Regions from separate parts of the Streptomyces sp. NPDC057136 genome, predicted to be linked through region 2. Evidence: predicted binding sites of a transcription regulator. Region 2 holds the regulator's gene; the other holds the start of a gene.
What was found. Region 2 encodes HrcA, which represses chaperone genes, less so after heat shock. Its sites were predicted from a motif close to TTNGCACTCNGNNNNNCNGAGTGCNAA; they were not measured.
Positions count from the first base shown of each region.

Region 1: groES (co-chaperone GroES) is a predicted target of HrcA. The motif match lies at 7,893-7,919, and genes of this name have one in related genera.

Region 1 is NZ_JBHUUV010000044.1:10,800-22,826, forward strand. Features, by position in the region: gene ACFT7S_RS33545 (right-handed parallel beta-helix repeat-containing protein) at 1-30, opposite strand, end outside; gene ACFT7S_RS33550 (LacI family DNA-binding transcriptional regulator) at 197-1,300, shown strand; gene ACFT7S_RS33555 (ABC transporter substrate-binding protein) at 1,447-2,775, shown strand; gene ACFT7S_RS33560 (carbohydrate ABC transporter permease) at 2,775-3,668, shown strand; gene ACFT7S_RS33565 (carbohydrate ABC transporter permease) at 3,665-4,519, shown strand; gene ACFT7S_RS33570 (hydroxyacid dehydrogenase) at 4,555-5,583, shown strand; gene groL (chaperonin GroEL) at 5,707-7,329, opposite strand; gene groES (co-chaperone GroES) at 7,429-7,737, opposite strand; gene ACFT7S_RS33585 (polysaccharide deacetylase family protein) at 7,982-8,956, opposite strand; gene ACFT7S_RS33590 (methyltransferase domain-containing protein) at 9,039-10,262, shown strand; gene ACFT7S_RS33595 (hypothetical protein) at 10,241-10,921, opposite strand; gene ACFT7S_RS33600 (metallophosphoesterase family protein) at 10,993-11,745, shown strand; gene ACFT7S_RS33605 (VOC family protein) at 11,806-12,027, opposite strand, start outside.
Region 2 is NZ_JBHUUV010000017.1:75,747-87,773, reverse strand. Features, by position in the region: gene ACFT7S_RS21220 (SpoIIE family protein phosphatase) at 1-862, shown strand, start outside; gene hemW (radical SAM family heme chaperone HemW) at 901-2,142, shown strand; gene ACFT7S_RS21210 (DUF3097 domain-containing protein) at 2,360-3,178, opposite strand; gene ACFT7S_RS21205 (MBL fold metallo-hydrolase) at 3,204-3,926, opposite strand; gene hrcA (heat-inducible transcriptional repressor HrcA) at 4,090-5,106, shown strand; gene dnaJ (molecular chaperone DnaJ) at 5,107-6,243, shown strand; gene ACFT7S_RS21190 (nitronate monooxygenase) at 6,399-7,472, shown strand; gene ACFT7S_RS21185 (16S rRNA (uracil(1498)-N(3))-methyltransferase) at 7,469-8,215, shown strand; gene ACFT7S_RS21180 (tetratricopeptide repeat protein) at 8,271-9,578, shown strand; gene ACFT7S_RS21175 (tetratricopeptide repeat protein) at 9,575-10,636, shown strand; gene ACFT7S_RS21170 (histidine triad nucleotide-binding protein) at 10,708-11,067, shown strand; gene ACFT7S_RS21165 (ribonuclease Z) at 11,083-11,991, shown strand; gene ACFT7S_RS21160 (adenosine deaminase) at 12,027-12,027, shown strand, end outside.

The DNA.
Region 1 (12,027 bases), on a different contig from region 2:
GAGCACTGCTGCGGTGAGGCGATGTCTCACAATTCCTCCGTACGAAGAGTCAGAGTCGGATCGGGTCGGCATCGCCCGGAATCCTGGGGCTCGGACTGATCGAACGTCAATGGAAAGCGTTTGAATGATCGAAACTCCCGTCGTTCGATCATTGTGGTCTAGGGTCGGGGACACACACGTCGAGGGGACTGCTGTCGTGCGCGAAAGTGCTGCTGAACGTCATGACCGCCTGCTGGGGCTGGTACGGGAACGGGGCTCGGCCCGCGTCTCCGATCTCGCCTCCCAGCTGGGGGTCTCACCCGTCACGGTGCGCCGGGACGTGGAGGACCTGGCGGGCCGGGGCCTGCTCGACCGGGTGCACGGTTCGGTCTCCTGGCCGCAGGACCGTGCGGCCGCGGCGCCCGACACCGCGGGCGGTACGGGCAGGGGGCTGGTCCTCGGCATGCTCGCGCCCTCCGCGACGTACTACTTCGCCGAAGTGATCCGCGGGGCGCACGAGGCCGCGGCCCGCGCCGGGGCCCGGCTGATCCTGCGGATCTCGGACTACCGGCCGGAGGAGGACCACGCCCGCACCCAGGGCCTGCTCGCCGCCGGCGCCGAAGGAGTGCTGGTCGCGCCCGGCTGGCGGCGGCCCGGCGACCCGGCGGCGTTCGGCGACTGGATCACCTCGCTGCCCGTGCCCACGGTGCTCCTCGAACGGCAGCCTCCCGCCGGCTCACCGCTGGACACCCTGGACCGGGTCTGCTCGGACCACCGGCACGGGGTGTTGCTCGCCCTGCGCCACCTGGTGGGACTGGGCCACGGGGCGCCACTGCTGATGGCCCGCGCCGATTCGCCGACGGCCGTCGCCGTGCGGTCCGGGTACAAGGAGGCGCTCGCCGTGATGGGGCTGCGCGCCCCGCAGGGCGTGATCGGTTCCGTACCGGCGGAGCAGGAGCCGGACGCCTTCGAGGAGGCCGTGCAGGCCCTGCGTGAGGCGGTCGTCTCCGGGGTGGCGACCGCGGCCCTGATCCACAACGACGTGGACGCGATCCAGGTGGTGCAGCGCCTGGCCGAGCTCGGTGTACGGGTGCCGCAGGACCTGGCGCTCATCGCCTACGACGACGAGGTGGCGGCGCTCGCGGACACCCCGCTCACCGCCGTGGCCCCGCCCAAGCGGGAGGTGGGGCGGCACGCGACGGACCTGCTGGTGGAACGCCTCACCCAGATCGGGGGCCCCGGCGCCGGGCTGCCCCGCCGCCATGTGTCGCTGCTCCCGCAGCTCCGGGTCCGCAGCTCCTGCGGAGACCCCGTGACGTAACGCCCCCGGCGCCTCCCCGACCGCTTCCGTACATAACCGTTCTGATCTTTTTTCGATCAATCAATCTTTCGCTCTTGACTTCGGTCACAGCTGGTTCAAGGATCACGGCCAACGCCCCATGTCGCCGCCTGTTCAGGAGCCACGCCGTGAGCCGCAGTTGGAGCAGAACGTCCCACGTCATCGTCGGTGCCGCCACCGCCCTCGCCGTTCTCACGGCGTGCGGCGGCAGCGGTGACGACAACGCCGCACCCGGAAGCGACGGCAAGCCCGTCAGCATCACCTTCTGGGGCTGGGCAAAGGGATCGAAGGAAGTCGTTGACGCGTTCAACGCCTCGCACAAGGACATCAAGGTCGTCTACGAGGAGATCCCGTCCGGGAACGCGGGCGGCTACGCCAAGATCTCCAACGCGGTGAAGGCGGGCAACGCACCCGACCTCGTCAGCATCGAGTACCCGCAGCTGCCCGAGTTCGTCAGCCAGGGCTCGGTCCAGGACATCAGCCCGTACCTCACGGACGACATCAAGAAGAAGCTGCTGCCGCAGGCGGTGGAACTGACAACGCTCGGCGGCAAGAACTGGGCCGTCCCCTTCGACGCCTCGCCGCAGGCGTTCTACTACCGCAAGGACCTCTTCGAGAAGTACGGCGTCGAAGTCCCCACCACCTGGGCCGACTTCCGCAAGGCGGCCGAGAAGGTCAAGAAGGCCGACAAGAAGGCCCGCATAGGCACCTTCTTCCCCGATGACCCGACCACCTTCCAGGCGATGGCCTGGCAGGCAGGGGCCCAGTGGTACAAGGCCGAGGGCGACACCTGGAAGGTGAACACGACCGACCAGGCGACCACGAAGACCGCCGACTACTGGCAGGGCCTGCTCGACGACGACCTGATCAGGGCCAACGCCTCGTTCAGCCCGGAGTGGACCAACTCGCTCAAGAGCGGCGGAACGGTCGGCTACCTCGGGGCCGCCTGGGGCGCCGGTGTCCTGAAGGGCACGCTGCCCGAGCAGAGCGGCAAGTGGGCGGTCGCGCCGATGCCCAGCTGGGACGGCACTCCGGCGAGCGGCATGCTCGGCGGGTCCACCTTCGCCGTGTCGAAGAACAGCAAGAAGGCCGAGGCCGCCGTCGAGTTCGCCACCTGGATGTCGACCACGCCGGAGGGCATCAAGGCCCGTATCGCATCCGGCACGTCGAGCGCCTTCCCGGCCGCGGCCGAGCTGCGCCCGGTGGCGAAGGCCGCTTTCGACGCGAGCTACTTCGGCGGCGCGGACATCTACCAGGTCTTCGACAGAGCCGCGACGTCCATCCGGCCCGACTGGGCCTGGGGCCCGACGACCGGCACCTCCAACACGATCATCAAGGACCAGTTCGGCAAGGTCGCGAGCGGCGACACTACGATCGCCGAAGCGGTGAAGGCCGGCCATGACGCCACGGTCGCCGAGCTCAAGAAGCGCGGCCTGAAGGTCGAGGACGCCGGCTGATGAAGCGCGCCCGGACAACCAGAGCCGCCGCAGTCCTGCTGGGCCCGTTCTTCGCACTCTTCACCGTGGTCATGGTGGTGCCGATCGGTTACGCGGTCTGGCTCAGCCTGTTCACCGAGAAGCAGTCCGGACTGGGCTTCGGCGGCACCGAGACCGTCTTCAGCGGCCTCGACAACTACGCGGCGGCGCTGGGCGACCGGGCCTTCCGCGAGGGCTTCGTCGTCCTGCTCGGATACTGCGTCTTCTACATTCCGCTGCTGCTCGTCGGAGCCCTCGCGCTCGCTCTGCTGCTCGACTCCACACTCGCCCGCGCCCGCCGGTTCTTCCAGCTCGCGCTCTTCCTCCCGCACGCCGTGCCGGGCATCATCGCCGCGCTGATCTGGGTCTACCTCTACACACCCCAGCTCAGCCCGGTGGTCAGCGCCATGGAGTCCGGGGGAATCGGCTTCGACTTCTTCTCCTCCGAAGGCGCTCTTCCCTCCATCGTCAACATCGCGCTGTGGGAATGGCTCGGCTACAACATGGTGATCTTCTACGCCGCCCTCCAGGCCGTCGACCGTTCCGTACTCGAAGCGGCCACGGTGGACGGCGCGGGCGCCTGGCGGATCGCCTTCTCCATCAAGGTTCCGCTGATCCGCGCCTCGGTCGCGATGGTCGCACTGTTCACGATCATCGGCTCGCTCCAGCTGTTCACCGAGCCGCTGATCCTCAACAAGGGGACCGGCTCCGCCGTCTCCTCCACCTGGACGCCGAACATGTACGCGTACACCGCGGCCTTCGAACGCAACGACTACGGGCTCGCCGCCGCCGCCTCCATCCTGCTGGCCCTCACCGCCGCGCTGCTGTCCTTCGTCGTCACCCGCTTCACCGGACGCAAGGGCAGGAAGGCATGAACCCCTCAGCTCCCCCGAACCGCTGGATGTCGAAGACCGCCGTCAACGGCTTCCTGATGCTCGCCGTCGTCTACATGCTCTTCCCGCTCGTCTGGCTGGTCACCGCCGCCACCAAGGACACCGGCGACCTGCTCGCGGGCAACGCCTTCTCCCTCGACGGCTTCAACCTCGGCGAGAACCTGTCGAACCTCGCCGCCTACGGCGACGGCATCTACTTCCGCTGGTACGTCAACAGCCTTCTCTACGCGGGCGGCGGAGCGCTCGTCTGCTCCCTGATCTGCGTCGCCGCGGGCTATGCCTTCGACAAGTACGAATTCCGCGGCAAGGAGAAGCTGTTCGGCCTCGTCCTGATGGGCGTGCTGGTCCCGACCACCGCGCTCGCCCTGCCGATGTATCTCCTGGCCTCGAAGACCGGGCTGGTCAACACCTACTGGTCGGTGCTGATCCCCGTACTGGTCAACCCGTTCGGCGTGTATCTCGCGCGGGTCTTCTGTACGGGATACATCCCCGACGAGGCGCTGGAGGCCGCCCGGATCGACGGGGCAGGTGAGCTGCGCACCTTCTGGTCGATCGGTCTGCGCATGGTCATGCCGGGCTTCGTGACCGTCTTCCTCTTCCAGTTCACCGCGATCTGGAACAACTTCTTCCTCCCCCTGGTGATGCTGTCGGACCGCGAGCTCTTCCCCCTGAGCCTCGGTCTGTACTCCTGGAACACCAACACCCATGGCGAACCGAGCTTCTACCCTCTCGTCGTCACCGGTTCCCTCCTCGCCGTCATCCCCCTGATCGTCGCCTTCGTCTCGCTGCAGCGGCACTGGAAGGCGGGACTGACGGCAGGAAGTGTCAAGTGACCGTCAGGCGAGCCTTCGAGGAGTCGAGTTCCACCATGCCCCACGCCACTGACAACCGGCCCCGCGCGCTGCTCGCGATGGGCCCCGGCATCGCCGGCCGGCTGTTCGCCGAGCGCCACCGCACCCGGCTGGCCGCCCTCACCCGTACGGACCCGGGCCTCGTCGCCCACGATCTGGCCGCCCCCGGCCCGGAGGTGGCCGCCGCGCTCGCCGAGGCGGACGTGCTCCTCACCTGCTGGGGCGCCACCCCTCTGACCGCGGAGATCCTGGCCGCGGCACCCCGTCTGCGCGCCGTCGTGCACGCGGCAGGGTCCGTCAAGCACCACATCACCGACGCGTGCTGGGAACGCGGCATCGCCGTCACCTCGGCGGCCAACGCCAACGCCCTGCCCGTCGCCGAGTTCACCCTCGCCGCGATCCTCTTCGCCAACAAGCGGGTGCTGCACGCCGCCCAGCGCTTCCGCGCGCTGCGGGCCGACCACGACTGGCTCCAGGATCTCGAAGCGAGCGGCAACTACCGCCGTACGGTCGGCATCGTCGGCGCGTCCCGGATCGGCCGCCGGGTGATGGAACTGCTGCGCCCGTTCGACCTGGACGTGCTGCTGTACGACCCGTACGTCTCCGCCGCCGAGGCCGCCGCGCTCGGGGTGCGGACGGCGACACTGCCGGAGCTGTGCGCCCGCAGCTCGGTGGTCTCCGTCCACGCTCCCCAGTTGCCGGAGACGCGCCACCTCATCGGGGCGGCGCAGCTGGCGCTGATGCCGGCGGGGTCGACGCTGATCAATACGGCGCGCGGTTCGCTGGTCGACGAGGAGGCGTTGCTTCCGGAGCTGGTGAGCGGGCGGCTGCACGCGGTGCTGGATGTGACGGAGCCCGAACTGCCGGTGGCGGATTCACCGTTGTACGACCTGCCGAACGTCCTGCTCACGCCTCATATAGCGGGCTCGCTGGGCAACGAGCTGCACCGCATGGCGGATCAGGCGCTGGACGAGCTGGAACGCTTCGCCGGGGGCCGGCCGTTCGCGGACCCGGTGACACCGGAGGTGCTGGGCCACTCGGCATGACCTCTCGGGGCTCCGCTCCGGACCCCGCTCCTCAATCGCCGGAGGGGCTTGAGCCTGCCTCGCACTGAGGCCCGGTACCCCCGCGACGGGGGTACCGGGCCTCAGTGGTGTGCCGGGTGCGTACTAGTGGGAGTGACCGTGGCCGTGACCGGCCTCGGACTCGTCGTCGGCCGGCTTCTCGACGACCAGGGTCTCGGTCGTGAGCAGCAGCGACGCGATCGACGCGGCGTTCTCCAGGGCGGAGCGGGTGACCTTGACCGGGTCGATGACGCCGGCCTTCACCAGGTCGCCGTACTCGCCGGTCGCGGCGTTGAAGCCCTGGCCCTTGTCGAGCTCGGCGACCTTGGAGGTGATGACGTAACCCTCCAGGCCGGCGTTCTCGGCGATCCAGCGCAGCGGCTCGACGGCGGCGCGGCGCACGACCGCGACACCGGTGGCCTCGTCGCCGGTCTTGCCGAGGTTGCCCTCGAGGACCTTGACGGCGTGGACCAGAGCGGAGCCACCACCGGAGACGATGCCCTCCTCGACCGCGGCGCGGGTCGCGGAGATGGCGTCCTCCAGACGGTGCTTCTTCTCCTTGAGCTCCACCTCGGTGGCTGCACCGACGCGGATCACGCACACGCCGCCGGCCAGCTTCGCGAGGCGCTCCTGGAGCTTCTCGCGGTCCCAGTCGGAGTCCGTGGAGTCGATCTCGGCCTTGATCTGGTTGACCCGGCCCTTGACGTCGGCGGAGTCGCCGCCGCCGTCGACGATGGTCGTGTCGTCCTTGGAGATGGTGACGCGGCGGGCGGTGCCCAGCACGTCGAGACCGGCCTGGTCGAGCTTGAGGCCGACCTCTTCGGCGATGACGGTCGCACCGGTGAGGGTGGCGATGTCGCCGAGCATGGCCTTGCGGCGGTCACCAAAGCCCGGGGCCTTCACCGCGACGGCGTTGAAGGTGCCACGGATCTTGTTGACGACCAGGGTCGACAGGGCTTCGCCCTCGACGTCCTCGGCGATGATCAGCAGCGGCTTGGAGCCACCCGACTGGATGACCTTCTCCAGGAGCGGGAGCAGCTCCTGGATGGAGCCGATCTTGCCCTGGTGGATCAGGATGTACGGGTCGTCGAGGACGGCCTCCATACGCTCCTGGTCGGTCACCATGTACGGCGACAGGTAGCCCTTGTCGAAGGCCATGCCCTCGGTGAACTCGAGGTCCAGACCGAAGGTGTTGGACTCCTCGACGGTGATGACACCGTCCTTGCCGACCTTGTCCATCGCGTCCGCGATGAGCTCGCCGACCTGGGTGTCCTGCGCGGAGAGCGCGGCCACGGCGGCGATGTCGGACTTGTCCTCGATCGGGCGGGCGGTCGCGAGGAGCTCCTCGGACACGGCCTTGACCGCGGCGTCGATGCCCTTCTTCAGGGCGGCCGGGGAAGCGCCGGCGGCGACGTTGCGCAGGCCCTCGCGGACGAGCGCCTGGGCCAGGACGGTGGCGGTGGTGGTGCCGTCACCCGCTACGTCGTTGGTCTTGGTCGCCACCTCCTTCACCAGCTGGGCACCGAGGTTCTCGTACGGGTCGTCGAGCTCGACCTCGCGGGCGATGGTGACACCGTCGTTGGTGATGGTGGGGGCGCCGAACTTCTTGTCGATGACGACGTTGCGGCCCTTGGGGCCGATCGTCACCTTGACTGTGTCGGCAAGCTTGTTGACGCCGCGCTCAAGGGCGCGACGGGCGTCCTCGTCGAACTTCAGAATCTTCGCCATGGGCTGTTGCCTGTCCTCTCAAAACGAACTGCGCCCCTGACCACCCGGCTAGTTATCGCAGGGGGCCAGGGGCGCAGAACAGAAACAAACGTGGGTGAATTACTTCTCGATGATCGCGAGCACGTCGCGAGCCGAGAGGACGAGGTACTCCTCGCCGTTGTACTTCACCTCGGTGCCGCCGTACTTGCTGTACAGAACGACGTCGCCGGTCTTGACGTCGAGCGGAAGGCGCTCGCCGTTCTCGAAGCGGCCCGGGCCCACAGCCAGGACGACGCCCTCCTGGGGCTTCTCCTTGGCGGTGTCGGGAATGACCAGGCCGGAGGCCGTGGTCTGCTCGGCGTCGAGCGGCTGGACCACAATGCGGTCCTCGAGCGGCTTGATCGCAACCTTGGAGCTGGTGGTCGACACGATCCGGTCTCCCCCTTCGGAGATCTCACGGGGTTTAACAGTCTTTGGGGTGGCGACCAGGTCGATCCGTCGTCGCGGGTGCCGGACCTGCCCTGTCGCACGGTGGTGCTGGCACTCTCCAGTGGGGAGTGCCAGCACTGAGACTATGACCGCGATTAGCACTCGGTCAAGCGGAGTGCCAATTCACCACCCCGGCGTGGCGGACGGGCCGCCCTCCCGTGCCGGACACAGTCCTGTGGCCGTGTCAGACGTAGTCCTCCAGCCTGGCGACCGCGTAACCCTTGTCCGTGACCGTCTTCATGACCCGCCGGATCATGTCGGGCATGGAGCCCTTCCAGTCCTCGGGCCCCCGGAAATGGGTGAGGATGATGTCGCCGGGGTGCAGGTCGCGGTCCCACTCGCGCCATTCCATGTGGTCGGGGAACGCCTCCGACGACCACAGCGGCACGGCCTTGATGCCGCAGGACTTGGCGATGCGCAGGGTGTCGCGGTTGTAGTTGCCGTACGGCGGCCGGAAGAGCGTGGGCCGTTTCCCGAAGTGCTTCGCGATCTTGTCCTGCTGGCCGCAGATCTCCCGCTTCTGCTCGGCGTACGACAGACCGGGCATATAGCGGTGGTTCAGCGTGTGGTTGTTGAGGGTGACACCGCGGGCCTGCATCTTCTTGAAGTAGCCGTAGTCATCGTTCACCACGAAGTCGCTGAGGAAGGCGCTGTACGGGATGTCCAGCTCCGTCATCATCCGCAGCAGCGCGGGGTCCTTCTCGGCCCCGTCGTCCATCGTCAGGAAGACGATCCGTTCCTTGGTCGGCACGGTGGTGAAGACGGGCGGCAGCGCGTCCCCGCCAGCGACCTCGAAGCCCTTGCGGGTGGTGATGCGCGGCTTGACGGCCGGTGGTTCGGGGGCGGCCAACGGGACCTTCGCCAGTCGCCACTTCTTGGCCACCGCGACCCGCGCGGCCTGCTTCCGCTTCAGGTTCTCCGCGTACACGGACAGCGCGTCGGCCGGCGCCGCCTTCAGTTCGGGCGGCCCCTCCTGACCGGCGGCGGGCGACGCCGAGTGCTTCCCACCAGTGGCACTGTCCGCGCCTTCGGCCGCGCACCCGGAGGCGACGGCGGTGGCGAGGAGAACGATCAGGGCCTTGCGGACCGGCCCACGGACGAGGCGGCCGGGCCTGTGCCGCTTCCTGGCGGATTCTTCCTTTTGTCGTACTAGCTGCATGGCGCCGCATCCTGCCAGGGCGCGCCCGGGTGCCCGGCCCGACACCGCCGCCGGGCCCGCCCGGTCCCCCGGCTGGCTCACAATGGGCCGGGTGAACGCTCTCCCCACGCCCGACGCGCCCGACCCGCTCGCCGGCTTCCACGCCCTGCTCGCCCCCGAGGGCACCGCGCTCCTGGCCGAGCTGCGCGACCACGACCCCGCCCGGGAACTGGCCACCGCGACCCGCCTGCGCCGCAGCCACCCGGCCGACCTGGTCTCGGCGGCCCTGGGGCAGGCCCGGCTGCGGCAGCGGGCGGTGGCGAAGTTCGGCGCGGACGACGCGTACCGGATGTTCTTCACGCCCAACGGTGTCGAGCAGGCGACCCGCACCTCGGTCGCCACCTACCGGGCGCAGCGGTTCGCCGGCCTCGGGGTGCGAAGTGTGGCCGATCTGTGCTGCGGGATCGGCGGCGACGCGATCGCCCTCGCGCGTGCGGGCATCGCGGTGCTGGCCGTGGACCGCGATCCGCTGACCGCCGAGGTCGCCCGCGCCAATGCCGCGGCGCTCGGTCTGGAGGCGCTGGTCGAGGTGCGGTGCGCCGATGTCACCGAGATCGACACCGCTCCGTACGACGCGGTCTTCGTCGACCCGGCCCGGCGCGGCGGACGGGGCCGGATCTTCGACCCGGAGGCGTACTCTCCCCCGCTGTCCTGGGCGACCTCGGCCGCGCTGAAGGCCCCTCGCGCCGCGCTGAAGATCGCCCCCGGCGTCCCGCACGAGGCGATCGAGCCGCAGGCCGAGGCCGAGTGGATCTCGGACGGCGGCGATGTGAAGGAGGCGGTGCTCTGGTTCGGCGAGGGCTTCGCCCCCGGCTCGTTCCGGGCGACGCTGCTCCCGGCGGGCGCCACCCTGACGGCCCCGGCCCCGCTGCCCGCCCCGCCCGTCGGTCCCGTCGGCCGCTATCTGTACGAGCCCGACGGCGCCGTCATCCGCGCCCATCTGGTCGCCGACATCGTGGACCGGTGCGGCGGCCGGCTGGTCGACGAGACGATCGCGTACGTCACGAGCGACGAGCTGTACGTGTCCCCGTACACGACCGCGTACGAGATCACCGACGCGCTCCCCTTCAACATGAAGAAGCTCAAGGCCCTGCTGCGGGAGCGGAAGGTCGGCATCCTGACCGTCAAGAAGCGCGGCTCCGCGGTCGAACCGGAGGAACTGCGCCGCAAGATGAAACTCCAGGGCCCGAACGCGGCGACCGTGTTCCTCACCCGGGTGGCGGGGGCTCCTGCGATGCTGGTCGGTCAGCCCCTCAAGCGGCCCTGACCGGCGGTTCGGCGAGCGTCCCGACTAGGGTCTGTCCGCCGGGCAGACCCTAGGACCCGGAGCACCCAGCGGCGGTGCGCGAGCGCCTTGACGACCCCGATCAGACCGGTCAGCCAGCAGATGAGACCGAGGCCCATGAACAGGGCCACCTCCCCGTACGTCTCCTCGCCCGCCTCCGCGCCCGCGGGGACGACCACACACGTGTACAGGCCGAGGGCGCACAGCGCGAAGGACGTCAGCATCCAGAGGAGGCTGACGCCGGGAATCCGCAGCCGCAGGTCGCCCGCCGGATCGCGGCCCAGCGCGCCCCACTGGACGAGCAGCCGGCGGACCTGCCGGTCCCGGGCGAGCCCGACGGCGACGAACGCGACCGACGGCACCAGCAGGAAGGCACCGAGGGCGAAGCCGACCATGCCCAGCATCGCGGCGAACGGGTCGTTGGGCTCCTCGAACGAGACGATCGCCCCGCCCACGAACGACCAGCCGAGCGCCGCCAGCATCCCCCACAGCCACAGCATGGCGAGCCGCACGTGCCCCAGGTGCATCGTGACCAACGCGCCGAGAACCACCGCCCGGTCGGCGAACATCGCCTGCCGGTCGGGCCAGGAGCGCAGCTCCACGGGCGGCGGGGGCGGCGGCAGCGGTGAACGGCGTGACATGCCCCAGACACTACCGACCGGGCCGGCACGCGGGGGTGACGGGCCGTGAACACCGGTGCAGGGTGGACCTCATGGTGAAACGGGTCGCGGTTCTTTCGGACATCCATGGGGCACTGCCCGCCCTCGAAGCGGTACTCGCCGAGCCCGATGTGTCGGCCGCCGACCGCATCGTGCTGACCGGGGACATCACCGCGGGCCCGCAGCCCGCCGAGGTGCTCGACCTGCTGACAGGTCTCGGCGAACGGGTCGTATGGGTCAGCGGGAACGCCGACCGCGAGCTGCTCGAATACCGCCGCGCTATCCGCGCCGCCATCCCCTACCCGGTCAGCACCTGGGCGGCCGGGCAACTGCGCGAGGACCACCTCGACCTGCTCGGCCGGCTGCCGCGGACGGCCGAGCTGACGCTGCCCGGCCTCGGCCGGGTGCTGTTCTGCCACGCCACCCCGCGCGACGACGAGGAGATCGCCCTGGTCGATTCGCGCCTCGACCGCTGGGAAGAGGTCTTCACCGGCCTCGACGACGAGGTGGGCACGGTGGTGTGCGGCCATACGCACATGCCGTTCGTCCGCCTCGCCCACGGTCGGCTGGTGGTCAACCCGGGCAGCGTCGGGATGCCGTACGGGCGGCCCGGGGCGCACTGGGCACTGCTCGGCCCGGGGGTCGAACTGCGGCGTACGGAGTTCGACGTCGAGGCCGCCGTGGCGCGCGTCGGACGGGAGTCCGGCTTCGAGAGGGCCGCCGAGTGGGCCGACACCTACCTCCGGGGCCGGATCACCGACGCCGACGCGCTCGCGGCCTTCGGGCCGGGGGACGGGCGCGGCTAGAGCCTCTCGTGCGGTGAACGTATTCGGTCACGGCGCCGGCGCCGTCCCGGAGCCGATTGCTCAGGCGTCCCGGACCGCCTGGATGTCCAGCTTCCGCATGCCGAACATCGCCTTCATGGCCCGCTCCGCCCTGGCCGGGTCCGGATCGGACAGCACCTCGGGCAGGCCGCTCGGGACGATCTGCCAGGACAGGCCGTACTTGTCCTTGAGCCATCCGCACTGGCCCTCCTCGCCGCCCTCGGTGAGCGCGTCCCACAGGCGGTCCACCTCGGCCTGGTCCTC
Region 2 (12,027 bases):
GGCCTCGCTGATCGAGGACTTCGTACGCCGCGTCGGCCTCGCCGTCGGAGCCGCCCGCGCCTATACCCGGCAGGCCACCATCAGCCGCATCCTCCAGCGCGGACTGCTGCCCAGCAAGGTCGCCGAGATTCCCGGCGTCACCAGCGCCCTGGTATACGAACCGGGCGACGACGGCGTCGTGGGCGGTGACTTCTACGACATCTTCCCGTGCCCGGGCGACCGCTGGTGCTTCGTCCTCGGCGACGTCCAGGGCAGCGGCCCCGAGGCCGCCGTCGTCACCGGGCTCGCCCGGCCCTGGCTGCGGCTCCTGTCCCGCGAGGGCTTCGGCGTCGGCAAGGTCCTGGACCGGCTCAACCGGCTGCTCCTCGACGACGCGATGGAAGCGGCCGAGGCCGCCGCGCTGATGGTCGCGGCAGCGGGCGGCCAGCAGATCCTGGACGGCTCGCAGTCCCGGTTCCTCTCCCTCCTGTACGGGGAGGTGGTGCCGCTCCCCGGCGGCGGGGTGCGCTGCACCGTCGCCAGCGCCGGCCATCCGCTGCCGCTGCTCCTGAGCCCGGACGGTTCCGTACGGCCCGCCGCGGAGCCGCAGGTGCTGCTCGGGGTCGTCGAGGACGTCGCGTACGAGAGCCAGAGCTTCGATCTGGCGCCGGGCGAGAGCCTGCTCTGTGTCACCGACGGGGTGACGGAGCGGCGTTCCGGGCCGGCCATGTTCGACGACGGGGACGGGCTGGCGCGGGCCCTGGCCGGCTGCGCGGGGCTGCCCGCGGAAGGGATCGCGGACCGGATCAAACGGGCCGTCCACGACTTCGCCGAGCGGCCGCCAGACGACGATCTGGCTCTTCTGGTGCTCCAGGTCGACTGAGACGCGGATGTGCGGGGCAGGTCCGGCGGCGAGTGACAATGGACGGTATGCCTTCCGTACTGCCCGATGGTGAGCCCGTGCCCGAGGACGGGGCGCTGCCCAGCCACGCCCTGGACGGCGCCGCCGACCGACCGCTCGGCTTCTACCTGCACGTCCCGTACTGCGCGACGCGCTGCGGGTACTGCGACTTCAACACCTACACCGCCACCGAGCTGCGTGGCTCCGGCGGTGCGCTGGCTTCCCGGGACAACTACGCGGCACACCTGATCGAAGAGGTCCGCCAGGCCCGCAAGGTGCTCGGCGACGACCCGCGGCCGGTTCGCACGGTCTTCGTCGGGGGCGGGACGCCGACGCTGCTGCCCGCCGCCGATCTCGTACGGATGCTGGGGGCGATCCGTGACGAGTTCGGGCTCGCGGACGACGCTGAGGTGACGACGGAGGCGAATCCGGAGTCCGTCGATCCGGCGTATCTGGCGGCGCTGCGGGAAGGCGGCTTCAACCGGGTCTCCTTCGGGATGCAGAGCGCGAAGCAGCACGTGCTGAAGATCCTCGACCGGACGCATACGCCCGGCCGGCCGGAGGCGTGCGTCGCCGAGGCGCGGGAGGCGGGCTTCGAGCACGTCAACCTCGACCTGATCTACGGCACGCCCGGGGAGTCCGACGACGACTGGCGCGCCACGCTGGACGCGGCGATCGGTGCCGGGCCCGACCATGTGTCGGCATACGCGCTGATCGTCGAGGAGGGCACCCAGCTGGCCCGGCGCATCCGGCGCGGGGAGATCCCGATGACCGATGACGACGCGCACGCGGACCGCTATCTGATCGCGGACGAGGCGATGGCCGCGGCGGGCTTCTCCTGGTACGAGGTGTCGAACTGGTCCCGGACGCCGGAGGGCCGGTGCCTGCACAACGAGCTGTACTGGCGCGGGGCCGACTGGTGGGGTGCGGGGCCCGGAGCGCACAGCCATGTGGGCGGGGTGCGCTGGTGGAACGTGAAGCACCCGGGAGCGTACGCGCAGGCCCTGGCCGAAGGGCGGTCGCCGGGGGCGGGGCGTGAGGTCCTGTCCGCGGAGGACCGACGGGTGGAACGGATTCTGCTGGAGCTGCGGCTGGTGGACGGCTGCCCGCTGTCGCTGCTGGCTCCGGCGGGGCTGGCGGCGGCGGGGCGTGCGGTGGGGGACGGGCTGCTGGAGGAGGGGGCGTTTGCTTCGGGACGGGCGGTGCTGACGTTGCGGGGGCGGTTGCTGGCCGATGCGGTGGTCCGGGACCTGGTGGACTGAACGCCTGCGGCGGGGTGTTCCGGGGCTCCGCCCCGGGCCCCGGTCCGCAAGCGCCGGACCGGCTGAAATGCGTGCCCTCAAGCGCCGGGCGGGCTGGGGGTGGCCGGGGTGGGTTTGCAGGGTGGGGCCAGGCGAGGAATCAAGCCCCGTCCGGCGATTGAGGACAGCCTTCGAGCCCGTCCGGCGATTGAGGACAGTGGCCGGGTGGTCGGCGGGCCTACTCAGGGGCCGTGACGAAGTCGATCAGTTCTTCCACCCGGCCCAGCAGTTCCGGTTCCAGGTCGCGGTACGAGCGCACCGTCGACAGGATGCGCTGCCAGGCCGCGCCCGTGTTCTCCGGCCACGACAGGGCGCGGCATACGCCCGTCTTCCAGTCCTGGCCGTGCGGGACCCTCGGCCAGGACGTGATGCCCACCGAGGACGGTTTCACCGCTTCCCAGATGTCGATGTACGGGTGGCCCACCACCAGGACGTTGCTGTCCGAGACCTGGGCGGCGATGCGGGACTCCTTCGAGCCCGGGACCAGGTGGTCGACCAGTACGCCCAGTCGCGCGTCCGGGCCGGGGGAGAAGTCGCGGACGATCGCCGGGAGGTCGTCGATCCCCTCCAGGTACTCGACGACCACGCCCTCGATACGGAGGTCGTCGCCCCAGACCCGCTCGACCAGTTCCGCGTCGTGGCGGCCCTCCACATAGATCCGGCCCGCCCGTGCCACCCGTGCACGCGCCCCGGGGACCGCCAGCGAGCCGGAGGCCGTGCGGGCGGGGCGGGCGGGGGCCGCGGAGGTGGGGCGGACCAGCGTGACCACCCGGCCCTCCAGCAGGAAGCCGCGCGGCTCCATCGGGAACACCCGGTGCTTACCGAAGCGGTCCTCCAGGGTGACCGTCGGGCCCTCGGCCGTCTTCTCGCAGCGGATCACCGCCCCGCAGAAGCCGGTGGCGGCCTCCTCGACGACCAGATCGGGCTCGGCGGGGACCTCGGGGGCCGGTACGGACTTCTTCCACGGCGGGGTCAGGTCCGGCTGGTAGCTGCGCATCGGACGACGATACGGCGGCGGACGGTCACGACACGCCGAACTGCGCCGCCAGTTGATCACGTTGCATCCGTACGAACGCCGCGTCCACCACCGCCCCGTGCCCCGGTACGTACACCGCGTCCTCGCCGCCCAGAGCCAGCAGCCGGTCCAGGGCGGCCGGCCAGCGGGACGGGATGGCGTCGCGGCCGGCCTGTGGCTCCCCGGACTGCTCGACCAGATCGCCGCAGAACACCACGGCGGGTGAGCCCGGCACCAGTACGGCCAGGTCGTGACCGCTGTGACCCGGCCCCACATTGGCCAGAAGCACCTGGAGCCCGCCGCCCAGATCGAGCGTCCACTCCCCGCACACCTCGTGGTGCGGGGCGACCAGCACGTCCACCGCCTCCGCGGCATCGTGCTCGGACACTCCGTGGTGCACCGCCGAGCTGTGCAGCTCGTCCGCCCCGTTCCGGAGCAGACCGGCGATGCCGACCGCCCCGAACACCTCGGCCCCGGAGAACGCCGCGGTGCCCAGAACATGATCGAAGTGCGGGTGGCTCAGTGCGATATGCGTCACCCTCCGGCCGAGCAGACGCTGCGCCTGGGAGCGCAGCTCGGCGCCCTCACGGAGCGAGGAACCGGTGTCGAAGAGCAGGACACGGTCCCCTCCCGCCACCAGTGCGGCCGTCGCGTCCCACACCGGAAGGCGCCGACGGCCCACACCGTTGCCCAACCGCTCCCAGCCCAGCTCTTCCCAAGAGACGTCCATACAACGACGCTATCGGCAACGACCTGCACAGTCTCGCGGTAGCTTGGCCGGTCGCCCTTGCCCGGGGGCCACCCCGCCCCCGTACACTGACCGAAGGGATTGCTGGCACTCGAACGCACAGAGTGCCAGGCCGAGACCGAGAACCAAGCTGGAGGTGTGCGCGATGCTCAGCGAACGCAGACTCGAAGTGCTGCGCGCCATCGTCCAGGACTATGTCGGCACCGAGGAGCCGGTCGGCTCCAAGGCGCTGACCGAGCGGCACAAGCTCGGGGTCTCCCCGGCCACGGTCCGCAACGACATGGCGGTGCTGGAGGACGAGGGCTTCATCGCCCAGCCCCACACCAGCGCGGGGCGCATTCCGACGGACAAGGGCTACCGGCTCTTCGTCGACCGGCTCGCGGGCGTCAAGCCCCTGTCGTCGCCGGAGCGCAGGGCCATTCAGAACTTCCTCGACGGCGCGGTCGACCTCGACGACGTCGTGGGCCGGACGGTGCGGCTGCTCGCGCAGCTGACCCGGCAGGTCGCCGTCGTGCAGTACCCCTCGCTGACCCGTTCGACGGTGCGGCACGTGGAGCTGCTTCTGCTGGCTCCGGCCCGGCTGATGCTCGTACTGATCACGGATACCGGCCGGGTCGAACAGCGTATGATCGACTGCCCTGCGCCGTTCGGTGAGACATCTCTGGCGGACCTCCGCGCGCGGCTCAACAGCCGTGTCGTGGGACGCCGTTTCGCGGATGTCCCGCAACTGGTGCAGGACTTGCCGGAGTCCTTCGAGGGCGAGGACAGAGGAACCGTTTCCACGGTCCTCTCGATCCTTCTCGAAACTCTGGTGGAGGAGACGGAGGAGCGGCTGATGATCGGCGGCACCTCCAACCTCACCCGCTTCGGGCATGACTTCCCTGTGATGATCCGGCCGGTGCTGGAGGCATTGGAGGAGCAGGTCGTGCTGCTGAAGCTGCTCGGCGAGGCCAAGGACTCGGGCATGACCGTACGTATCGGTCACGAGAACGCCCACGAGGGCCTCAACTCCACGTCCGTGGTCGCGGTCGGCTACGGTTCGGGCGACGAGGCAGTCGCCAAACTCGGCGTGGTCGGACCGACCCGCATGGACTACCCCGGAACGATGGGAGCGGTACGCGCAGTGGCACGTTACGTCGGACAGATCCTGGCGGAGTCGTAAGTGGCCACGGACTACTACGCCGTACTCGGCGTGCGCCGCGACGCATCTCAGGACGAGATCAAGAAGGCATTCCGCAGGCTCGCCCGCGAGCTGCACCCGGATGTCAACCCCGATCCGAAGACCCAGGAGCGGTTCAAGGAGATCAACGCCGCTTACGAGGTGTTGTCGGACGCGCAGAAGAAGCAGGTCTACGACCTCGGCGGCGACCCGCTGTCCGCCTCGGGCGGCGGTGGCGCGGGCGGATTCGGACAGGGTGGCTTCGGCAACTTCTCCGACATCATGGACGCGTTCTTCGGTACGGCGTCCCAGCGCGGGCCCCGTTCGCGGACCCGGCGCGGCCAGGACGCCATGATCCGGCTGGAGATCGACCTCTCCGAGGCGGCCTTCGGTACGACCAAGGACATCCAGGTCGACACTGCGGTCGTCTGTACGACCTGCAGTGGTGAGGGCGCCGCACCCGGTACCTCCGCCCAGACCTGTGACATGTGCCGCGGCCGCGGCGAGGTCTCCCAGGTCACCCGGTCCTTCCTCGGCCAGGTCATGACCTCGCGGCCCTGCCCGCAGTGCCAGGGCTTCGGTACGGTCGTGCCGACCCCCTGCCCGGAGTGCGCCGGAGACGGCCGCATCCGCTCGCGGCGCACCCTCACGGTGAAGATCCCGGCAGGTGTCGACAACGGCACCCGCATCCAGCTCGCGGGCGAGGGAGAGGTCGGCCCCGGCGGCGGCCCGGCCGGCGATCTGTACGTCGAGATCCACGAGGTGGCGCACGCGGTGTTCCAGCGGCGCGGCGACGACCTGCACTGCACGGTCACCATCCCGATGACGGCGGCGGCCCTCGGCACCCAGGTGCCGCTGGAGACGCTGGACGGCATGGAGGAGATCGACATCAGGCCGGGCACGCAGTCCGGCCAGTCGGTTCCGTTGCACGGGCGCGGCATCACGCATCTGCGGGGCGGCGGGCGCGGGGATCTGATCGTGCACGTCGAGGTCATGACCCCGTCGAAGCTGGATGCGGAACAGGAGCGGGTCCTGCGCGAGCTCGCGCAGCTGCGCGGCGAGGAGCGGCCCACCGGCCAGTTTCAGCCAGGCCAGCAGGGGCTCTTCTCCCGGCTGAAGGACGCGTTCAACGGTCGCTGACCGGCGATCCGCACCGCTTGTGGCCTTGTCCCGCACCGCCCGTCGGTCTCGTACCGGCGGGCGGTGCGGCATGTGGTGCGACCTGCGCTGGTATACCGTCCGCTCCGCCCCCTGGCTGATTCGGCGCGGTGCACCGGACGTGGCACGATGCGGGCATGTCCTCCGCGTTGACCGATCTCTGCCGGTATCCGATCGTGCAGGCCCCCATGGCGGGCGGAGTGTCCGGCCCGCAGCTCGTCGGCGCTGTCGCCGAGGCCGGTGGGCTCGGTTTCCTCGCCGCCGGGTACAAGACGGCGGACGGCATGTACAACGAGATCAAAAGGGTGCGCGGACTGACCAGGCAGCCCTTCGGCGTGAACCTCTTCATGCCGCAGACCGGCCACGCCGACCCGAGCGAGGTCGAGGTGTACCGGCACCAGCTCGCCGGTGAGGCCCTCTGGTACGAGACTGCGCTCGGTGAGGTGGACTCCTGCGGGGACGACGGCTACGAGGCCAAGGTCGCGATCCTCCTGGAGGACCCGGTGGCGGTCGTCTCCTTCACCTTCGGCTGCCCCTCCCGGGAAACCCTCGACGCGTTCGCCCAGGCGGGCACGTACACCGTCGTGACGGTCACCTCCGCCGAGGAGGCGCAGGCCGCGCAGTGGGCGGGCGCCGACGCCGTCTGCGTCCAGGGCGTGGAGGCCGGCGGCCACCAGTCCACGCACCGCGACGACCCGCAGGCAGACCACACCGGAATCGGGCTGCTGTCCCTCCTCGCCCAGGTACGCGAGAGCGTGCAGCTGCCGCTCATCGCGACGGGCGGGCTGATGCGCGGCTCCCAGATCGCCGCCGTCCTCGCGGCGGGCGCCGACGCGGCGCAGCTCGGCACCGCCTTCCTGGCCACCCCCGAGTCCGGCGCCCACCTGCTGCACAAGCAGGCACTGACCAACCCGCTGTTCGTACGGACCGCGATGACCCGGGCGTTCTCCGGGCGTCCCGCGCGCGGTCTCGTCAACCGCTTCGTGACCGAACACGGCCCCTACGCCCCGGCCGCCTACCCGCAGGTGCACCATCTGACGAGCGGCCTGCGCAAGGCCGCGGCCAAGGCCGGGGACGCCCAGGGCATGGCGCTGTGGGCGGGCCAGGGGCACCGGATGGCACGCGAGCTGCCCGCCGGGGAACTGATCGACCTGCTCGCCGCCGAACTGGAAGCCGCGCGTGCGGCCCTGAGTGTGAGGAGTGCCGAGTGACGGCACCGGTCTTCGTCGTCGAACAGCTCCCCGGCGGGGCCGAGTTCGTCCTGGACGGCCCCGAGGGACGGCACGCCGTCTCCGTGAAGCGGCTGCACGCGGGCGAGGAGGTCGTCCTCACCGACGGGCGGGGCCGCTGGGCGGAAGGCGTCGTCCGGGCCGTCGAGGGCAAGGACCGGCTCCTGATCACGGATCTGGAGCCGGTGTACGAGGAACCGGTGCCCAGCCCCCGTATCACCGTGGTCCAGGCACTGCCCAAGGGCGACCGCGGCGAGGTCGCCGTCGAGACCATGACGGAGACGGGCATCGACGCGATCGTGCCGTGGCAGGCTTCGCGCTGCATCACCCAGTGGAAGGGCGACCGCGGTCTCAAGTCGCTGGCCAAGTGGCGGAGTACGGCCCGCGAGGCGGGGAAGCAGTCCCGTCGGGTGCGCTTCCCCGAGGTGACCGAGGCGATGACGACCAAGCAGGTGGCCGCACTTCTGGCCGCCGCCGACTTCGCGGGTGTGCTGCACGAGGACCGGGAGCACGCCAGCCGGGCGCTCGCCGCCGCCGAACTCCCCGACCGGGGCTCGATCGTGCTGGTCGTGGGCCCCGAGGGCGGCGTCTCCCCGCAGGAGCTCGCCGTGTTCGCCGAGGCAGGGGCACCGGCGTACCGCCTCGGCCCCAGCGTGCTGCGCACCTCGACCGCGGGGACGGCCGCCGCCGCACTCCTGATGGGCCGCACCGGGCGCTGGGGCTGAAGCCCCGTCACCCCCGGGGCCGCCCGTTGTCTGACCCCCTCCGTAGGCTGATCACATGTCCCACGACTCCCCCTTGATCGCGAGCCTGCGCACCGCTGTGGAGGCGGCGCCCGGCGACGTACCCCTGCGGCTGCACCTCGCCGAACTCCTGATCGCCGAGGGCCGCCCGGACGCGGCGGTCGCCGAGGCGGCGGTGGCGCTCCAACACGCACCGGGGGACGAGGCGGCACGTGCCCTGATGCTGCGCGCGATGGGCGGGCCGCAACAACCGCAACAACCGCAACAGTCGGTTCAGCCGGTTCAGCAGCACCAGCAGGTCCGGAGTGCGGCCGAACCCCCCACGCCTGCCGACGGGTTCGACTGGAAGGCCGCCGAGAACGAGGTCAAGGGCGCCGTCCCGCCCCGCTTCGTGGCACCGGAGTCGGCTACGACCCCCGAGGCCCCGCTCGCCGCGGACGGCAGCGGCGACCCCGGCGACGCCTCGGCCTGGGAGACGGAGGTGCCCACGCTGCGCCTCGCCGACGTCGGCGGCATGGAGGAGGTCAAGGAGCGCCTGGAGGCGGCGTTCCTCGCGCCCCTGCGCAACCCAGAGCTGCGCAAGCTGTACGGCAAGAGCCTGCGCGGCGGACTCCTCCTGTACGGTCCGCCCGGCTGCGGCAAGACGTTCATAGCCCGGGCGGTCGCGGGCGAGCTCGGCGCCAGTTTCATGTCCGTCTCGGTCAACGACGTACTCGACATGTGGATCGGCAACTCCGAGCGCAACATGCACGAGATCTTCCGGACCGCCCGCCGCCAGGCGCCCTGCGTCGTCTTCCTGGACGAGCTGGACGCCCTCGGTGCGAAGCGCAGCCGTATGGCGAGCAGCGGCATGCGCAACACCGTGAACCAGCTCCTCACCGAGCTCGACGGAGTCGGAGCCGCCAACGACGGTGTGTTCGTGCTCGCCGCCACCAACGTCCCCTGGGACGTGGACATCGCGCTGCGCCGTCCCGGCCGACTGGACCGCACCCTGCTCGTCCTGCCGCCCGACGCCCCGGCCCGCGAGTCGATCCTGCGCTACCACCTGAGCGAGCGGCCCATCGAATCGGTCGACCTGGGCAAGCTCGTCAAGGCCACCGAGAACTTCTCCGGAGCCGACCTCGCCCACGTCTGCGAATCCGCCTCCGAGACCGCCCTGCTGGATTCGGCCCGCACCGGCACGGTCCGGTTGATCAACATGAAGGACCTGCTGGCTGCGACGAAGGCCGTACGGCCCTCCACCGAGCCGTGGTTCGCGACGGCCCGCAACGTCGCGATGTACGCCAACGACGGCGGGAGCTACGACGACCTGATGGCCTACCTGAAGAAGACACGCCGACTGTGACCACTCAGCATCCCCTCACCGAACAGGCAGTTGCCCTCAACTCCCTCGGCCGCACCGACCAGGCGAAGGAACTGCTCGCCCGCCGGCTCGCGGAGGACCCGGAGGACTCCGTCGCCTGGCGCGAACTCGCCCGCTGCCACTGGGACATGCGGGAGTTCGAGGAGGTGCTCACCACGACCGGCGAGGCGCTGCGCATCGCTCCGGATGACGGCGACGCCCTGATCCTGCGCGCGTACGGCCTCCGGCGCTCCGGCCGCCCCGACGAGGCGCTCGCGGCAGCCGAGGATGCCGTCCGGCTCCTCCCCGAGACATGGCAGGCGTACGCCGCGCTCTCCGAGACCCTGATGGCCTGGCCGCCACGCCGGCCGGAGTCGCTGAAGGCCGCCGAACAAGCCGTCCGGCTGGGCCCGGAAGCGGTCGGAGCCCACTACGCGCTCTGGAAGATCGCCATGGTCAGCGGCCTGCGCGAGCTGCGCGACGGGGCCGTCCGCGAAACGCTGCGCATCGAGCCCGACAACTCCTGGGCCCTCGGCGAGCAGGCGTCCATCCAGGAGCACCGGCTCGGCGTCAAACTCGGCGAGGTGACCGACGGATACGCCACGGCGCTCTCGGCCGCCCCCGACGACACCTCCTTGCGCGCCGGACTGCACCGGGCCGTGTTCCGCATGCTGCGCGGCACCCGCTGGCTCGCCGTCCTCAGCCTCGTCATGGCCGCCCTGGCGGTGGACATCTTCCCGGACGAGGGCGAGGGGAAGGCGATGCCCCTGCCTCTCGGCACCCGGTTGTGGGCGCTCACCCTGATAGCCGCCGCCTGGGGCTTCGGCGCGTGGCGGCGGTACCGCAAACTCCGTACCGGAGTGCGGCTGAGCATGCTGGAGCTGGTGCGGGGGCACTTCTGGGCCAGGCTCGTGCTCGTCCAGGCGATGTGGGGAACGCTCTGCGCCCTGCCGATGCTCCTCGTCCCCTGGACCGAGCGGGGCATCCCGCAGGCGCTGTTCTGGACGGGGCTGATACCCATCCTGCTGACGATCTGGTTCGACCGGCCCCGTACGCGCTGACCGGCCGGCCCGCCGGTCCGGCCGGATAGCATGCCCACGTACTGATCACCAGCGACCGAGGAGGCCGTGCCATGGCGGGAGAGCCGCAGCCCGACTGCCTGTTCTGCAAGATCGTCACGGGAGACATCCCGGCGACCATCGTCCGCGAGAGCGACACCACCGTCGCCTTCCGCGACATCAACCCGCAGGCCCCGACGCACATCCTGGTCATCCCGAAGGTGCACTACAGGGACGCCGCCTCGCTCGCCGCCGCCGAGCCGGAGATCGCCGCCGACGTGCTGCGCGAGGCCGGTGTGGTCGCCGCCGACGAGAAGATCGTGGACAGCGGATACCGCATCGTCCTCAACACCGGTTCCGGTGCGGGACAGACCGTGTTCCACGCGCACGCCCACCTCCTGGGCGGACGCGGACTCCAGTGGCCCCCCGGATAGCGAGCTACTCAACCGATGTCCGTACGCGAACTGGTCGTCCTCGGCACCGCGAGCCAGGTCCCTACCCGGCACCGTAACCACAACGGCTATCTGCTCCGGTGGGACGGCGAGGGCATCCTCTTCGACCCCGGCGAGGGCACCCAGCGCCAGATGCTGCGGGGCGGAGTCGCCGCGCACGACATCAACCGGATCTGCGTCACGCACTTCCACGGGGACCACTCGCTCGGACTGGCCGGGGTGATCCAGCGCATCAACCTCGACCAGGTCCCGCACCCCGTCACCGCGCACTACCCGGCGAGCGGACAGCACTTCTTCGAGCGGCTGCGGTACGCGACCGCCTACCGCGAGTCCGTGCAGCTGACCGAGGCGCCCGTCGCCGCCGACGGGCCGATCGCCACCACGGACGCGTACACCCTGGACAGCCACCGGCTCTCGCACCCCGTCGAGTCCTACGGCTACCGGCTGACCGAGCCCGACGGGCGGCGCATGCTCTCCGCGAAACTCGCCGAGCACGGCATCAAGGGTCCGGACGTCGGCCGCATCCAGCGCGAGGGCTCCCTCGGCGGGGTCACGCTCGACGAGGTCTCCGAGCGCAGACGGGGACAGCGGTTCGCGTTCATCATGGACACGCGACTGTGCGACGGCGTGTACGCGCTCGCCGAGGGCTGCGACATGCTCGTCATCGAGTCGACCTTCCTCGACGAGGACGAGCGGCTCGCCACCGACCACGGCCATCTGACCGCCGGGCAGGCCGCCCGGGTGGCGGCGGAAGCGGGCGTACGGCACCTCGTGCTGACCCACTTCTCGCAGCGGTACAACGACCCGGGCGTCTTCGAGGACCAGGCCCGGGCTGTGGGGTTCGAGGGCGAACTGACCGTCGCCCAGGACCTGATGCGGGTCCCCATGCCCACCAGGCACCTCTGAAACACACCAGCACCACCATTCGTGAGCGAGACAACG